One region of the Anabaena sp. CCY 9402-a genome, then DNA from elsewhere that is predicted to be linked to it. Evidence: predicted binding sites of a transcription regulator. Region 1 holds the regulator's gene; each other region holds the start of a gene.

Region 1 (3,185 bases):
CGCACACTAGCTTCTAATCCTGCCTTAGCCACACCCATAACGTTGTAGTTAGGAATTGCCCTCACGCCACCCAAATATGTCAGGGTAATGATACTTCCCCCCTCTGTCATTAATGGTTTGGCTGCACCACTTAACTGCACAAGTGAATAGGTACTAATGTCTAAAGCTGTAGCAAAGCCAGAACGAGAAGTTTGGCTAAAATCTCCAGTTAAATCATCTTTGTTAGCAAAGGCCAAACAATGAATCAGAATATCTAGTCGTCCCCACTTGTCGCGGATTGTCTCAAAGGTAGATTGAATCTGTTCGTCGTTTTGGACATTACAGGGAACAAATAAACTGGGGTTGAGAGGTTCTACTAGTTCAGCAACTTTCTTCTCCATTTTGCCCCTTTCATCTGGTAGATAGGTAATGCCGAGATTCGCTCCTGCCGCGTGTAGTTGTTGGGCAATCCCCCAAGCAATAGAGCGGTTATTGGCAATACCCGTTACCAGAGCGTTTTTTCCATTCAGATTCAGCATAGAAACCCTTGATGTAAGCGATTTATGAAAATAGAGGCTAGGGACTGGTGACTGGTGGCTGGGGACTAGTGACTGGGGATAAGGAACTGCGGATTAGGTATTGTTTTCTTTTACCTTTTACCTCTTGCCTCCTGCACCCTGCCTCCTGACTCCTGCCTTCATGAGCATACTAGAATCTGAGGCACGTTTGTATTTGTTTTATACATGATGGGCAAAAATAATAATTAGTAAATGTGTTTTTTTGATTTAAAATACATATTATTCCTTAAGAAATTCTCAAGATTACTTAAGTTTTTAGAGAAAAAACCTGATGGTTATAGCAAGCAGAAGTATCTATCAAGAACTGCTAGCTAAAAATAGCAGAAATTAGGTATCATTATAAACAAATAACTATGAAGTTATAGGTTTAAGTATAGTAAAGTACAGCAAGGTTAACGGTGCTTTATTGATTTTTCAGGTGTATTCTTAGGTAATTAGTTTTCACTTTTTTGTTATTCCGGCATTGGGTAGGGGAAGGGAGATGATCGTGACACAAGATAAGGCCCTAGCAAATGTTTTTCGCCAGATGGCAACTGGAGCTTTTCCACCAGTTGTCGAAACGTTTGAACGAAATAAAACGATCTTTTTTCCTGGCGATCCTGCCGAACGAGTTTATTTTCTTTTGAAAGGCGCAGTCAAGCTTTCCAGGGTGTATGAGGCAGGAGAAGAAATTACAGTTGCACTATTGCGGGAAAATAGCGTTTTTGGCGTTCTGTCTTTATTGACAGGCAATAAATCTGATCGGTTTTACCATGCGGTGGCATTTACCCCAGTAGAATTGCTGTCTGCACCAATTGAACAAGTAGAGCAAGCACTCAAGGAAAATCCTGAATTATCAATGTTGATGCTGCGGGGTTTATCTTCGCGGATTTTGCAAACAGAGATGATGATTGAAACCTTAGCGCACCGAGACATGGGTTCGAGGTTGATTAGTTTTTTACTGATTCTCTGTCGTGATTTTGGCATTCCTTGTGCAGATGGGATCACAATTGATTTGAAGTTATCTCATCAAGCGATCGCAGAAGCAATTGGTTCGACGCGCGTGACAGTTACCAGATTATTAGGGGATCTGCGTGAGAAAAAGATGATTTCGATTCACAAAAAGAAGATTACTGTGCATAAACCTGTGACTCTCAGCAGACAGTTCACATAAAATCCATTGGGGTCAGGGGCGGTGGAGCGTGTTATATTTCTTTAGATAACACTCAATAGTTGGCATTAAATCTAAAATCTTGAGTAATTTCAGCTATTGCCGACCCCCCCATCCTCCCCAGACAATGACTGAAAGTAGTAGGCTGTATCTGGAAACATTTCGGTAGCTGAAGATGACAACCGGCTACATCCTCATCGCAGCAATTTTAATTTTGGGAGGCGTAATTGCCACTGTTGGCGATCGCATCGGCACAAGAGTTGGCAAAGCACGCCTCTCTCTCTTTAAGCTTCGCCCCAAAAACACAGCTGTAGTGGTAACGATTTTTAGTGGTGTACTGACAGCCGCCACAACCCTAGCTATTCTGTTTTTGGCTGATGAAGGCTTACGGAAAGGGGTATTTGAGTTAGAAGATATTCAAAAAGACCTCCGACAAAAACGAGAACAACTCAAAGTTGCTGAAGATCAAAAAAGTCAGGTAGAGGCTGAACGCAACCAAGCCAATCAGGAATTAGAAACCACCAAAAAAGAAAAATTTACAGCGCAGCAAGATTTAGCTCAAACCCAAACTAAACTCCAGCGCACCCAAAACCAGTATCAAAAAGCTATAGCTGAACTCCAAAGTGTTTACAATCAAAGGAAAGCACTACAGATAGCTGTTACCAAACTAGAGACAGAACGGAGACGGCTGTATATTGAAGCCCAAAAAGCAATTGCCCAACGCGATCGCGAAATAGCTAACCGTCAACAAGCCATAGAACAACGCGATCGGGAACTGAGTAACCGTCAACAAGCTATAGAACAACGCGATCGCGAACTGGCTAACCGTCAACAAGCGATAGAACAACGCGATCAAAAAATTGCCCAACTAGATAAACTCATCCAAAATCGCAATTTAGAAATTACCCAAAGAGAACAGGTAATTGCCAAACGGGAATCTCTACTCAAAGAATTGGAAAGACAACAGGATTATCTAGAACAGGAAGTGGCGAGACTGGAAAAATATTACCAGTCATATCGTGACTTACGCTTGGGTAAATTGGCTTTAGTTCGGGGTCAAGTTATTGCGGCGGCTGTAGTGCGTGTTAACCAAACGACTACTGCCCAACAAGTAATTGTGCAACTACTGCAAGAAGCCAATCGCAATGCTAGCATCGAATTAGCTGAACCTGGAACTGCTGCTAATACACAACTGCTGCGTGTAACTCCAGATAGAGTTGAGCAGCTGATCAAACAAATTAACGATGGTCGAGAATACGTAGTGAGAATTTTCTCAGCTGGCAATTATGTGAGGGGGGAACAGCAGATAGAATTTTTCGCCGATACAGCTAGAAATGTCTTAGTATTTTCTGAAGGTGAGGTATTGGCGACAACTACCGCCGATGCTAAAACTATGACCTCATACCAATTAAGGCAAAGATTAGATTTATTAATTTCAGCATCTCAATTTCGTGCTAGAAATTCGGGTATTGTCGAAG
Region 2 (3,185 bases), on a different contig from region 1:
AAAGCGGGTAAAATTCTCTATCGTGGTGTATTTGGTACGCAAAAACCAGGTGGTTGGTTAGCTAATATATTTGATTTCAAAATTAAAAATATTGCTAATACCAACGTTATCTATTGGGGTGATAAACTTTTGGCGTTGTGGGAAGCTTGTGAACCCCATCTTATTGATGCTTACACCCTAGAAACTTTAGGCAAAGAATACTTTAATGGAATTTTGTCAGAGGGCGAAGCTTTTAGCGCACATCCTCGCATTGATCCTAATTGTATTCAAGATAATGACGCACCTTGTTTAGTAAATTTTTCTATTAAACCAGGGCTATCTACTACAATTACAATTTTTGAATTAGACCCAACAGGTAAAGTTCTCAGGAAGCAAGCTCATAGTGTTCCGGGATTTTGTTTCATTCACGATTTTGTCATTACTCCTGAACACTGTATCTTCTTTCAGAACCCTGTCGTTTTTAATCCCATACCTTTCGCTTTGGGTCTACGCGCAGCTGGGGAATGTATCAAATTCCAGCCAAATCAACCGACGCGAATTATAGTTATTCCTCGCTTTCCAAAAGGGGAAAATACAGGGGTAAAAATTCTGGAAACACAAGCAGGTTTTGTGTTTCACCACGTTAATGCTTTTGCTCTAGGGCATGAAATTTATGTTGACTCCATTTGCTATGATGCTTTACCAGAAGTAGAACCAGAAAGCGATTTTCGTCAAGTTGATTTTGATGCGGGTTCTCCTGGTCAACTCTGGCGTTTTCGTCTTAATCTTCAAGATGAAACAGTAGAACGCAATTTAATTGAGAGTCGTTGTTGTGAATTTCCCACCATACATCCTGACCATGTAGGACGCACTTACAAATATATTTATATAGGTGCAGGTCATGCAGAAACTGGTAATGCACCATTGCAAGCATTACTAAAAATTGATTTAGAATCTGGAGAAAGACAACTTTGGAGTGCCGCGCCGCGTGGGTTTATGGGTGAGCCGATTTTTGTACCGCGTCCAGATGCTCAAACAGAAGATAATGGCTGGTTGCTAGCTTTAGTTTATGATGCTGCTCATCATCGCTCAGATGTGGTGATTTTAGATGCTCGTGATTTAGCAAAAGGTGCGATCGCCTTTGGCGGGGCGAAGCCCATCGCTCGACTTCATCTCAAACATCATATCCCCTATGGTCTACACGGCAACTTTACCTCAAAAATTTTTGCCCCAAATTGATCCTCTAAGTGTTTATAAGCATAGATTAAAGTCAATAATTATTTTTGGCTAGGATCTATGGTTTTCTAAAATTAAAATAAAATTGTAACAATAACTACAAAATCCTCATGTTTCTCGAAAACGCGGGATAAGCTAGGCATATATGTATCCGGTTCGCCAAAAACCGCGATTAGGAGAAAATCTTATGGTGTCAACCCCTATCATTCCTTTAGAAGCTGCTACTCCAGCACATATTTGCCCATTTGATCAAGCTTGTAGTTATTTAGAAGCAGCAGGGAAAGAATTAAGGTTAGATCAAGGTATCCTGGAAATTCTCAGTCACCCACGCAAGGTAGTGACAGTTTCCATTCCCGTAAAGCTAGACAATGGTGATATTCGGGTACTAGCAGGACATCGAGTACAACATTCTGATGTTTTAGGCCCCTATAAAGGCGGAACTCGATACCATCCGGCTGTTACACTGCGGGAAGTATCGGCTTTAGCGATGCTGATGACTTGGAAATGTGCGCTGTTGGGTATACCTTATGGTGGTGCAAAAGGAGGTATTGCGATCGACCCACAAAATTATAGTGTGGGCGAATTAGAGCGAATTACTCGCCGCTATACTAGCGAATTAATTAAAGATATTGGCCCCTCAGTAGACATACCCGCGCCAGATATGGGAACTTCCGCCCGTGAAATGGCTTGGATGATGGATACATATTCAGTGAATGTGGGTCATTCTGTACCTGGAGTTGTCACTGGTAAGCCTCTATCTATCGGCGGTTCACTGGGACGAGAAATGGCCACCGGACGCGGTGTGATGATTATCGTCCGGGAAGCATTAGCAGATATGGGCAAATCTCTAGAGGGAATGCGAGTAGTTATCCAAGGTTTTGGGAATGTGGGAGGCGCAGCAGCTGAATTACTCTACCAAGCCGGAGCAAAAATCATTGCTGTTTCCACCGCTACAGGCGGGGTTTATTCATCTCATGGTCTTGATATTCCCGCATTAAAAGCTTATGCTGCCGAAAATCGTAAAAGTGTAGTAGGTTTCCCACAAGCATCAGCTATTAGCAATGCAGAGTTACTGACTTTACGCTGTGATGTGTTAATTCCCGCCGCCTTAGAAAACCAAATTACAGCAGAAAATGTCCATCAAGTGAGAGCGCAAATCATCGCAGAAGCAGCTAACGGGCCAATAACACTGGAAGCAAACCAAGTTCTAGAGGCGCAGGGTGTAACTGTCCTACCAGATATCCTAGCCAATGCTGGTGGTGTAGTAGTAAGTTACTTAGAATGGGTGCAAGGTCTTTCATACCTCTTTTGGGATGAAGTACGTGTCAACCGCGAAATGGAACACTTGATGGTGCAAGCATATCATCATGTAATCCAAGAGTCCAAAGTGCGGCAAGTTCCCCTCCGGTTAGCAGCTTATACTCTGGGAGTCGGTAGAGTTGCTCAAGCCTTAAATGACAGGGGTCTATATCCTTAACATCCAACTTTTTTTGACAAAGTAGAGACGTAGGATTGCTGCGTCTCTACAAGGTTTGTGGATAACCTCTACTATTCCTTTATTCCCTGGGGAAAAACCTTCACAGCATCACCTAGGATGGATATCTGCACTCGTGTACCTACGGGTAATGCCATATCTGTTGTTGTCCGCACATGAATTTCTTTACCAGAAGGAGTTTGCAAACAATATTGGTACTCTCGCCCTAAAAACCTGCGAGTGCGGATAACTACAGGGGCATCGGTGGCTGGTGTTAAAATCAAGTCTTCTTGGCGGATCATAATTTCGCCTGAATTGTTGATGTGATTAGCTGGTAACTCAAAACAACCAACTTCTGTTTCCCAGACATTACCTTGGCGATGGGCAGAGAGGAAATTAGCCTGGGTGACAAATTCCGCGACAAACCTTGAGGCTGGATGAGTGTAAATTTCTTCTGGTGTGCCTATTTGTTCTAAATGCCCTTGTCGCATCACGC
Region 3 (3,185 bases), on a different contig from region 1:
AGGTGGCTTGCCGCCGCACAACTTCACTCAGTATAGTCAAACCGTTTGTGATGGCAGAATTGCTGGTACGGTTGCGCGCCCTTCAGAGGCGATCGCAATTCCAATAATTTGATATGTGGAGGTGAATATTTTCAAGCTATGTTGGATTTATTACTAAGCTTACTCGTCGCTCAATCTACTCCTGCTGCACCACCATCGGAAGAAGTGGTACAACCGCAACAAGTGCGCCCGTTACCAGGACAATTGGATGCAGTACCAACATTTAATAGCAATAGCCCCGAATTGGTTTTAAAAGAGGGGATTTTACTTTCTACCTTTCCCGCAGAGGGAAAAAAAGTACCATCAGCCCATTTGAATTTTCCCTTTCGCGGTAGATTTGATGTGTTTGCTCACCACGTCGCCAAAGCTGATCCGCCGGAGGATTTACGCTCATTATATTTAGGGATAATTTTACATAACCCCACGGCTGAAGCAGTAACAGTCAATGTGTTGCAAGGAGCAAGTTATTTAAGTCAACCGGATGCACCGTTTATTCAGTTACCGGCGTTTAGTCCAAATTTATTGGGTAATGTGTTCGCTGGGCCAGGCGATCGCGTTATGCTAGATGTCCTCAGAGGACGGCGACAAGATATTTTCCCTGACCAAATTGTGATTTCACCAGGGGAAAGTCGAATGCTACTCAATCAGCCGATTCCCGTGAAAGGACTCACACCACCCCTGAATGGTCGCTCAACTTTGGCACGACTGCGGAGTAATGGTACAGTCTATGCAGCTAGTTTGGCTATGTTTGCTCAGACTAATGCTGATGGTAGTGAACGTGCGCCGACCGTGGAAGAGTGGCAAAACTTATTAAATAATAGTGATGTATCTAGTCCCAGGGATAAAGTACCCACACCCTTAGAAGAAACTGGTAAGCCACGTATTTATGGCCGGGTGGCTGGGGTAGCGCGTGGGGCGCAATGGCGAGCCTTTATTGTTGATAGTCTCAAAGCCAAGTATTTAACTATTCCCCAACCAGGACAAGCATTTTCTTATGGTCTTAGTACCCTGCATGGTGGGACTTTAGGAACAGAGCAAATTCAAAGTGCGCCGCTTTTGGTACGTTACCCTGACACCGCTTATCGCGCACATGGGAATTACGGTCTTCAATATAGTTTGAAGTTACCCTTGTATAACAATACTCCTAGTTCTCAGACTGTTACTGTATCAATACAAACCCCACTTAAAGAAGACCGACTTACACAACCCGGACTACGCTTTTTTACTACTCCAGCCCGTCAAGTCTTTTTTAGGGGAAGTGTGCGGATACGACATAGAGACGATAATGGCCAGCCTAAGACTAATTTTATCCATTTAGTGCAGAGGAGAGGGCAACCAGGGGAAGCATTAGCTGTATTAAACATGAAAACAGGCGATCGCCGATTAGTAGAAGTAGATTTTCTCTATCCCCCAGATGCGACACCACCGCAGGTGTTAACAGTCTCTACCCAGGCTAAATAAGACTAGGGGATATTTTCACTGTCCGTTTGCTCATTTTGCCATTTTGAGAGGTAATTATCTCAAAATAAGCCAACGGACAGATGCCAGTCCCTAATAATAAAAAACCCGCCTAGGCGGGATTACACACAACAACACTTATTAACAATGAAAAGAAAACTAGACTTAGCTAAAATGTCTCATTTCTGCTTCTAGTTGCCGAATTAGCCTTTGATCACCATGAGCTTTAGCTACTTCTAAGCGATGCTCGATGTTTCTTTGAATATTTTGTTTGTGTAGTTCTTTGGCAGCACTCACTGCTCTGAGTCTATTTTGGCTCATAGTAGTTAAACCCTTTAATTTTCTTCTCTATATTTGTTATCCCTAACATAGCATAAAATTTAGTAGCCGTTGTTACAGAAACTTTCAACTTAATATACATTAACTTAAATTATGATGTTGGAACATCATGTAAATCATGCACTTGTGACCCTATTAAGCGATTTTGGCGATCGCGATGTTTATGTGGCTGTAATGAAAGGGGTAATTGCCCAAGTCAACCCTAAATTGCAGGTGGTGGACTTGATGCACCAAGTTCCAGCCCAAGATATTGCTGTTGCTAGATTTTGTTTGATGAATGCTTATCCCTATTTCCCGCAGGGGACAGTACATCTAGGCGTTGTAGATCCGGGGGTGGGTAGTCAAAGAAAGGCGATCGCCGTAAAATTTGCTGGTGGTTTTTTGGTAGGGCCAGATAATGGCATATTTAGTGGTGTATTAGCTCAAAATCCTGCAATTACATCTGTTGAACTCACTAATTCTCAATATTGGAGAACTTCCCAGCCTAGCAAGACTTTTCACGGTAGAGATATTTTTGCACCTGTAGCTGCTCATCTTGCCAGTGGTGTCTCAATACAACAGCTAGGACAAGAAATTGATCCACGATCCTTAGTAAAACTTAATGTTAAGCAGTGTAATCAAACAAAAACTGGTGTCGCGGGTTGCATTCAATATATAGATCACTTTGGTAACTTAGTGAGTAATATTCCAGAGAGTTATGTGCAAGCTAAAAAATGGTGTGTACAAATCTCAGGTGTAATGATTCCAGGGTGTGAAACTTACAGTGATGTTCCGTTTGGAGATGCTATTGCTTTAGTTGGGAGTCATGGCTGGGTAGAAATTGCCGTTAATGGTGGTAATGCACATTTACAGATGCACATCAATTTTTATGATCAATTAGAAGTATTATTTTTGCATAAAAATCAGAATGCTTTGGCATAGTTATCTATAGTCGAAAATAGTACAATTGGCCTATCAGCTAATTACCTGAGCTGTTTACTGAAAAATTGCAATTCTACTGTGATATTTATATGACTACATCAACAGTATCTACACCAGAAGTTTATCAAGGTCAGTTTGGGGAGTTTACAATTACTCAGAGCGATCGCACAGGTGTAATTATCTATCGCGCTGGGTTAATGGTAGCGGCATTGAGTTTTGCGATCGGCAGTGCTTTAGTATTATTCAACAACAATCCCATTGTTATCCAGGCTGTTACTCCTTTATATACTTGTTTCTGCCTGGCTCTTGGTGTGAGTTTATTAACAATACATATTTACATGGCATCGTTGCACAGACTATTGCAAGCTTTTTGGTTGATTGGTAGCATTTCCGCATTTGTAATAGGGCATTATGACAGTGAACCTTTT
Region 4 (3,185 bases), on a different contig from region 1:
GACAACAAAATCTAGCGGTGTTCAAAAAAAAGTACATTTCACTAAAACAAAAAATTAAATTTTTGCTCCGAGGAGTTATCAAATCCTAGCTTTGTTGCGCAAAAAAGCCACCCTATAGGGTGGCAAAATTTACACGTTTGGATATAATTGCAAACAGGTATTAATTAAGCGTCGTAATAAAGATAGAACTCATAAGGATGAGGACGCAATTGTAACTGCTTAACTTCGTTAGCTAGCTTGTAATCAATCCAGTTTTGGATAAAGTCTTCAGTGAATACGCCTGATTCTGTTAAGAAAGCGTGGTCATTTTCCAGTGCTTCCAATGCCAATTCTAAAGAACCGGGTGTAGAAGGAACTTTCGCCAGTTCTTCTGGAGAGAGTTCATAGATATTTTTGTCTAAAGGTTCACCGGGATGGATTTTGTTCTTGATCCCATCGATACCAGCGCACAGCATGGCTGCAAATGCCAAGTAAGGGTTAGAGGTAGCGTCTGGACAACGGAACTCTAAACGCTTGGCTTTGGGGTTAGTACCAGAGAGAGGAATACGCACAGAAGCAGAACGATTACCTTGGGAGTAAGCCAAGTTTACAGGTGCTTCATAACCAGGTACTAGACGTTTGTAGGAGTTGGTGGAAGGGTTGGTGATTGCCAACAATGCTGGTGCGTGTTTGAGAATACCACCAATGTAGTACAGTGCCATGTCACTCAAACCAGCATACTTGTCGCCGGCAAACAGAGGTTTACCATCTTTCCAAATCGACTGGTGCGTGTGCATCCCAGAACCGTTATCACCAAACACAGGTTTGGGCATGAAGGTAACGGTTCTGCCGTATTTGTTAGCTACGTTTTTGATCACGTATTTGTAGATCATTAACCAGTCAGCCGCTTCGATTAATTTACCAAAGCGGAAGCCCAATTCACACTGACCGCCGGTCGCTACTTCGTGGTGATGCTTTTCAATAGGCACACCTAGTTTTGCCATCGTCAACAGCATTTCTGTCCGCATATCTTGGAAAGTATCTGTTGGCGCAACTGGGAAGTAACCTTCTTTGAAGCGGGTTTTGTAACCGAGGTTGGGGCTTTCTTTTCTACCGAAATTCCAACGGCCTTCTATTGAATCTACGTGGTAGTATCCCTCGTTGGCAGTTTGGTCATAGCGGACATCATCAAAGATGAAGAATTCAGCTTCAGGTCCAAAGAAAGCGGTGTCACCAAGACCACTAGAAACTAAGTAGTCTACTGCTTTTTGAGCAATAACCCGTGGGCAACGGTTATACCATTCGCCAGTACGAGGTTCTTTGATGCTACAAATAATACTTAATGTTGGCTCTGCCATGAATGGGTCGATCCAAGCGGTGTTAGGATCTAGCACCATTGTCATGTCTGATTCTTCGATGCCTTTCCAACCCCGAATGCTGGAACCGTCGAAGGGTACACCATCAGAGAATGAAGTTTCGTCAATCTGGTCTTGGAACATCGTCAAATGCTGCCAAGTGCCGAGTGTATCGACGAATTTCAAATCAATCATCTGGATGTTTTCGTCTTGAATCATTTTCAAGACTTCTTGTGGGGTTGTCATTCGTTACTCCTTCTCTGCCAATTTCTTAACGTCAAACCAGAATCTGCCAAAGCATCCTAACCCTACTGAGCGGAACAAAGTTGTGACACACCTGAAATATCGTAGATTCTCTACATTAGAGAGTTTTGTAGTAGTTGTTACAGATCATCTGGATTACAGGTAATATTAACCTTTCTTTCGACATCTGCACAAAAGGGGGAAAGTTCATCTCAGAGGGGTCAACTTTGACATAGAATCCTTAAATAATAGATAGATGGTTTTTGTGCCAAATCTATATCTAGATAGCACAAAAATTTACTGGTGCGTAAGTGCGGCCAAATAAATATCAAACCACGATAGCAACGATTGGGAGAAGAAGGAATGCGTGACGCAGTAACAACCTTAATTAAGAATTATGACGTAACTGGTCGTTATTTTGACCGGAACGCGATCGACAGCTTGAAATCTTATTTTGAGAGTGGCACAGCTCGCGTACAAGCTGCGGCTGCAATTAACTCGAATGCGGCGGCACTTGTGAAGCAAGCTGGTGCTAAGTTGTTTGAAGAACTACCAGAGTTAATTCGTCCTGGTGGTAACGCTTATACAACTCGTCGTTATGCAGCTTGTTTGCGAGATATGGACTACTACCTGCGCTACGCTACATACGCGCTGGTTGCTGGTAATACCAACGTTTTAGATGAGCGTGTGTTGCAAGGTCTACGGGAAACCTACAATTCGCTGAGTGTACCTATTGCTCCGACAGTTCGCGGTGTGCAAATTCTTAAGGATTTGGTGAAAGAACAAGTAGCAGCTGCGGGTGTTAGCAGCACTGCTTTTGTGGATGAGCCATTTGACCACATCACTCGTGAGTTAAGCGAACAGGATGTGTAAGCAGTTAATAACTGTCAAGATGTCTGTTTACATAGTTTAATCAAGCGATCGCCTCTTGGCTGTGTGAAAAGGCGATCGCTTTTTTTGTTACATAAATTTATCATGATTGGTATGAAGGCGATTAGAAAGTTTAATGGATGCGGCGTTAGCGGAGCTTACCGAAGGTATCGCTTTATCTTTTTTCAATATAACAATACATAACTTTCATGGTATAATCTGTAACAAGATATATAGTTTTAGACCATAGTTCCATGAGTATCAATGATTTAGAATTTTTGCATGGTGCAGCTTTTATTCGACTCCTCAAAGAAACTTCCTATATATCTATAAGCTATTTATCTTCTATCCATTCATCTTTGTATCTTATAAAAAGCACAAATAAAGAGTCTGCTATTCTATTTAAAATATCGAGAAAACCCACTTCTTCTTGGTCATTTAGTTTCAGTCACCAGGAAGAAATAGCACTAGCAAGTTTTCATCAAATCTATCCTAATATCAAACTTTTTATAGCATTGATTTGTCATCGGGATGGCATTTGTTGTTTATCAGAAGAACAATTATCGTCAATTATTGATCCTAGCGAGGGTTTAGCAAATCAGCGTGTTTCCATAAAAAGAGAATCAAGAGGTAGTTACTATGTTAAAGGTACAGGAAGAGTACCTTTAGAACGTACAATACCCCAAAATAATTGGCCAGATGTAGTGTTATCAGCTTAAGGTAAATTATGACAAATAC

Evidence for each region. The regulator NtcA, encoded in region 1, controls nitrogen genes in cyanobacteria. The targets are predictions, from matches to a motif close to TNTGTANNNNNNNNTACANA.
Region 2: a site for NtcA is predicted at 1,300-1,319, ahead of ACM0OR_RS07830 (Glu/Leu/Phe/Val family dehydrogenase). Genes of this name have one in related genera too.
Region 3: a site for NtcA is predicted at 1,878-1,897, ahead of ACM0OR_RS18245 (S-adenosyl-l-methionine hydroxide adenosyltransferase family protein). Genes of this name have one in related genera too.
Region 4: a site for NtcA is predicted at 1,705-1,724, ahead of glnA (type I glutamate--ammonia ligase). Genes of this name have one in related genera too.

Annotation. Positions count from the first base shown of each region.
Region 1 covers NZ_CAWUDL010000066.1:10,841-14,025, reverse strand. The annotation lists gene fabI (enoyl-ACP reductase FabI) at 1-518, opposite strand, end outside; gene ntcA (global nitrogen regulator NtcA) at 1,039-1,710, shown strand; gene ACM0OR_RS21185 (DUF3084 domain-containing protein) at 1,883-3,185, shown strand, end outside.
Region 2 covers NZ_CAWUDL010000015.1:79,131-82,315, reverse strand. The annotation lists gene ACM0OR_RS07835 (carotenoid oxygenase family protein) at 1-1,218, shown strand, start outside; gene ACM0OR_RS07830 (Glu/Leu/Phe/Val family dehydrogenase) at 1,403-2,692, shown strand; gene ACM0OR_RS07825 (ABC transporter ATP-binding protein) at 2,764-3,185, opposite strand, start outside.
Region 3 covers NZ_CAWUDL010000050.1:1,188-4,372, forward strand. The annotation lists partial or broken gene ACM0OR_RS18230 (DNA-binding response regulator) at 33-104, shown strand; gene ACM0OR_RS18235 (DUF3370 domain-containing protein) at 139-1,500, shown strand; gene ACM0OR_RS18240 (hypothetical protein) at 1,663-1,818, opposite strand; gene ACM0OR_RS18245 (S-adenosyl-l-methionine hydroxide adenosyltransferase family protein) at 1,933-2,757, shown strand; gene ACM0OR_RS18250 (DUF2301 domain-containing membrane protein) at 2,847-3,185, shown strand, end outside.
Region 4 covers NZ_CAWUDL010000082.1:3,936-7,120, forward strand. The annotation lists gene ACM0OR_RS23400 (glycosyltransferase family 8 protein) at 1-89, shown strand, start outside; gene glnA (type I glutamate--ammonia ligase) at 165-1,580, opposite strand; gene apcB (allophycocyanin subunit beta) at 1,941-2,450, shown strand; gene ACM0OR_RS23415 (hypothetical protein) at 2,702-3,166, shown strand; gene ACM0OR_RS23420 (Z1 domain-containing protein) at 3,175-3,185, shown strand, end outside.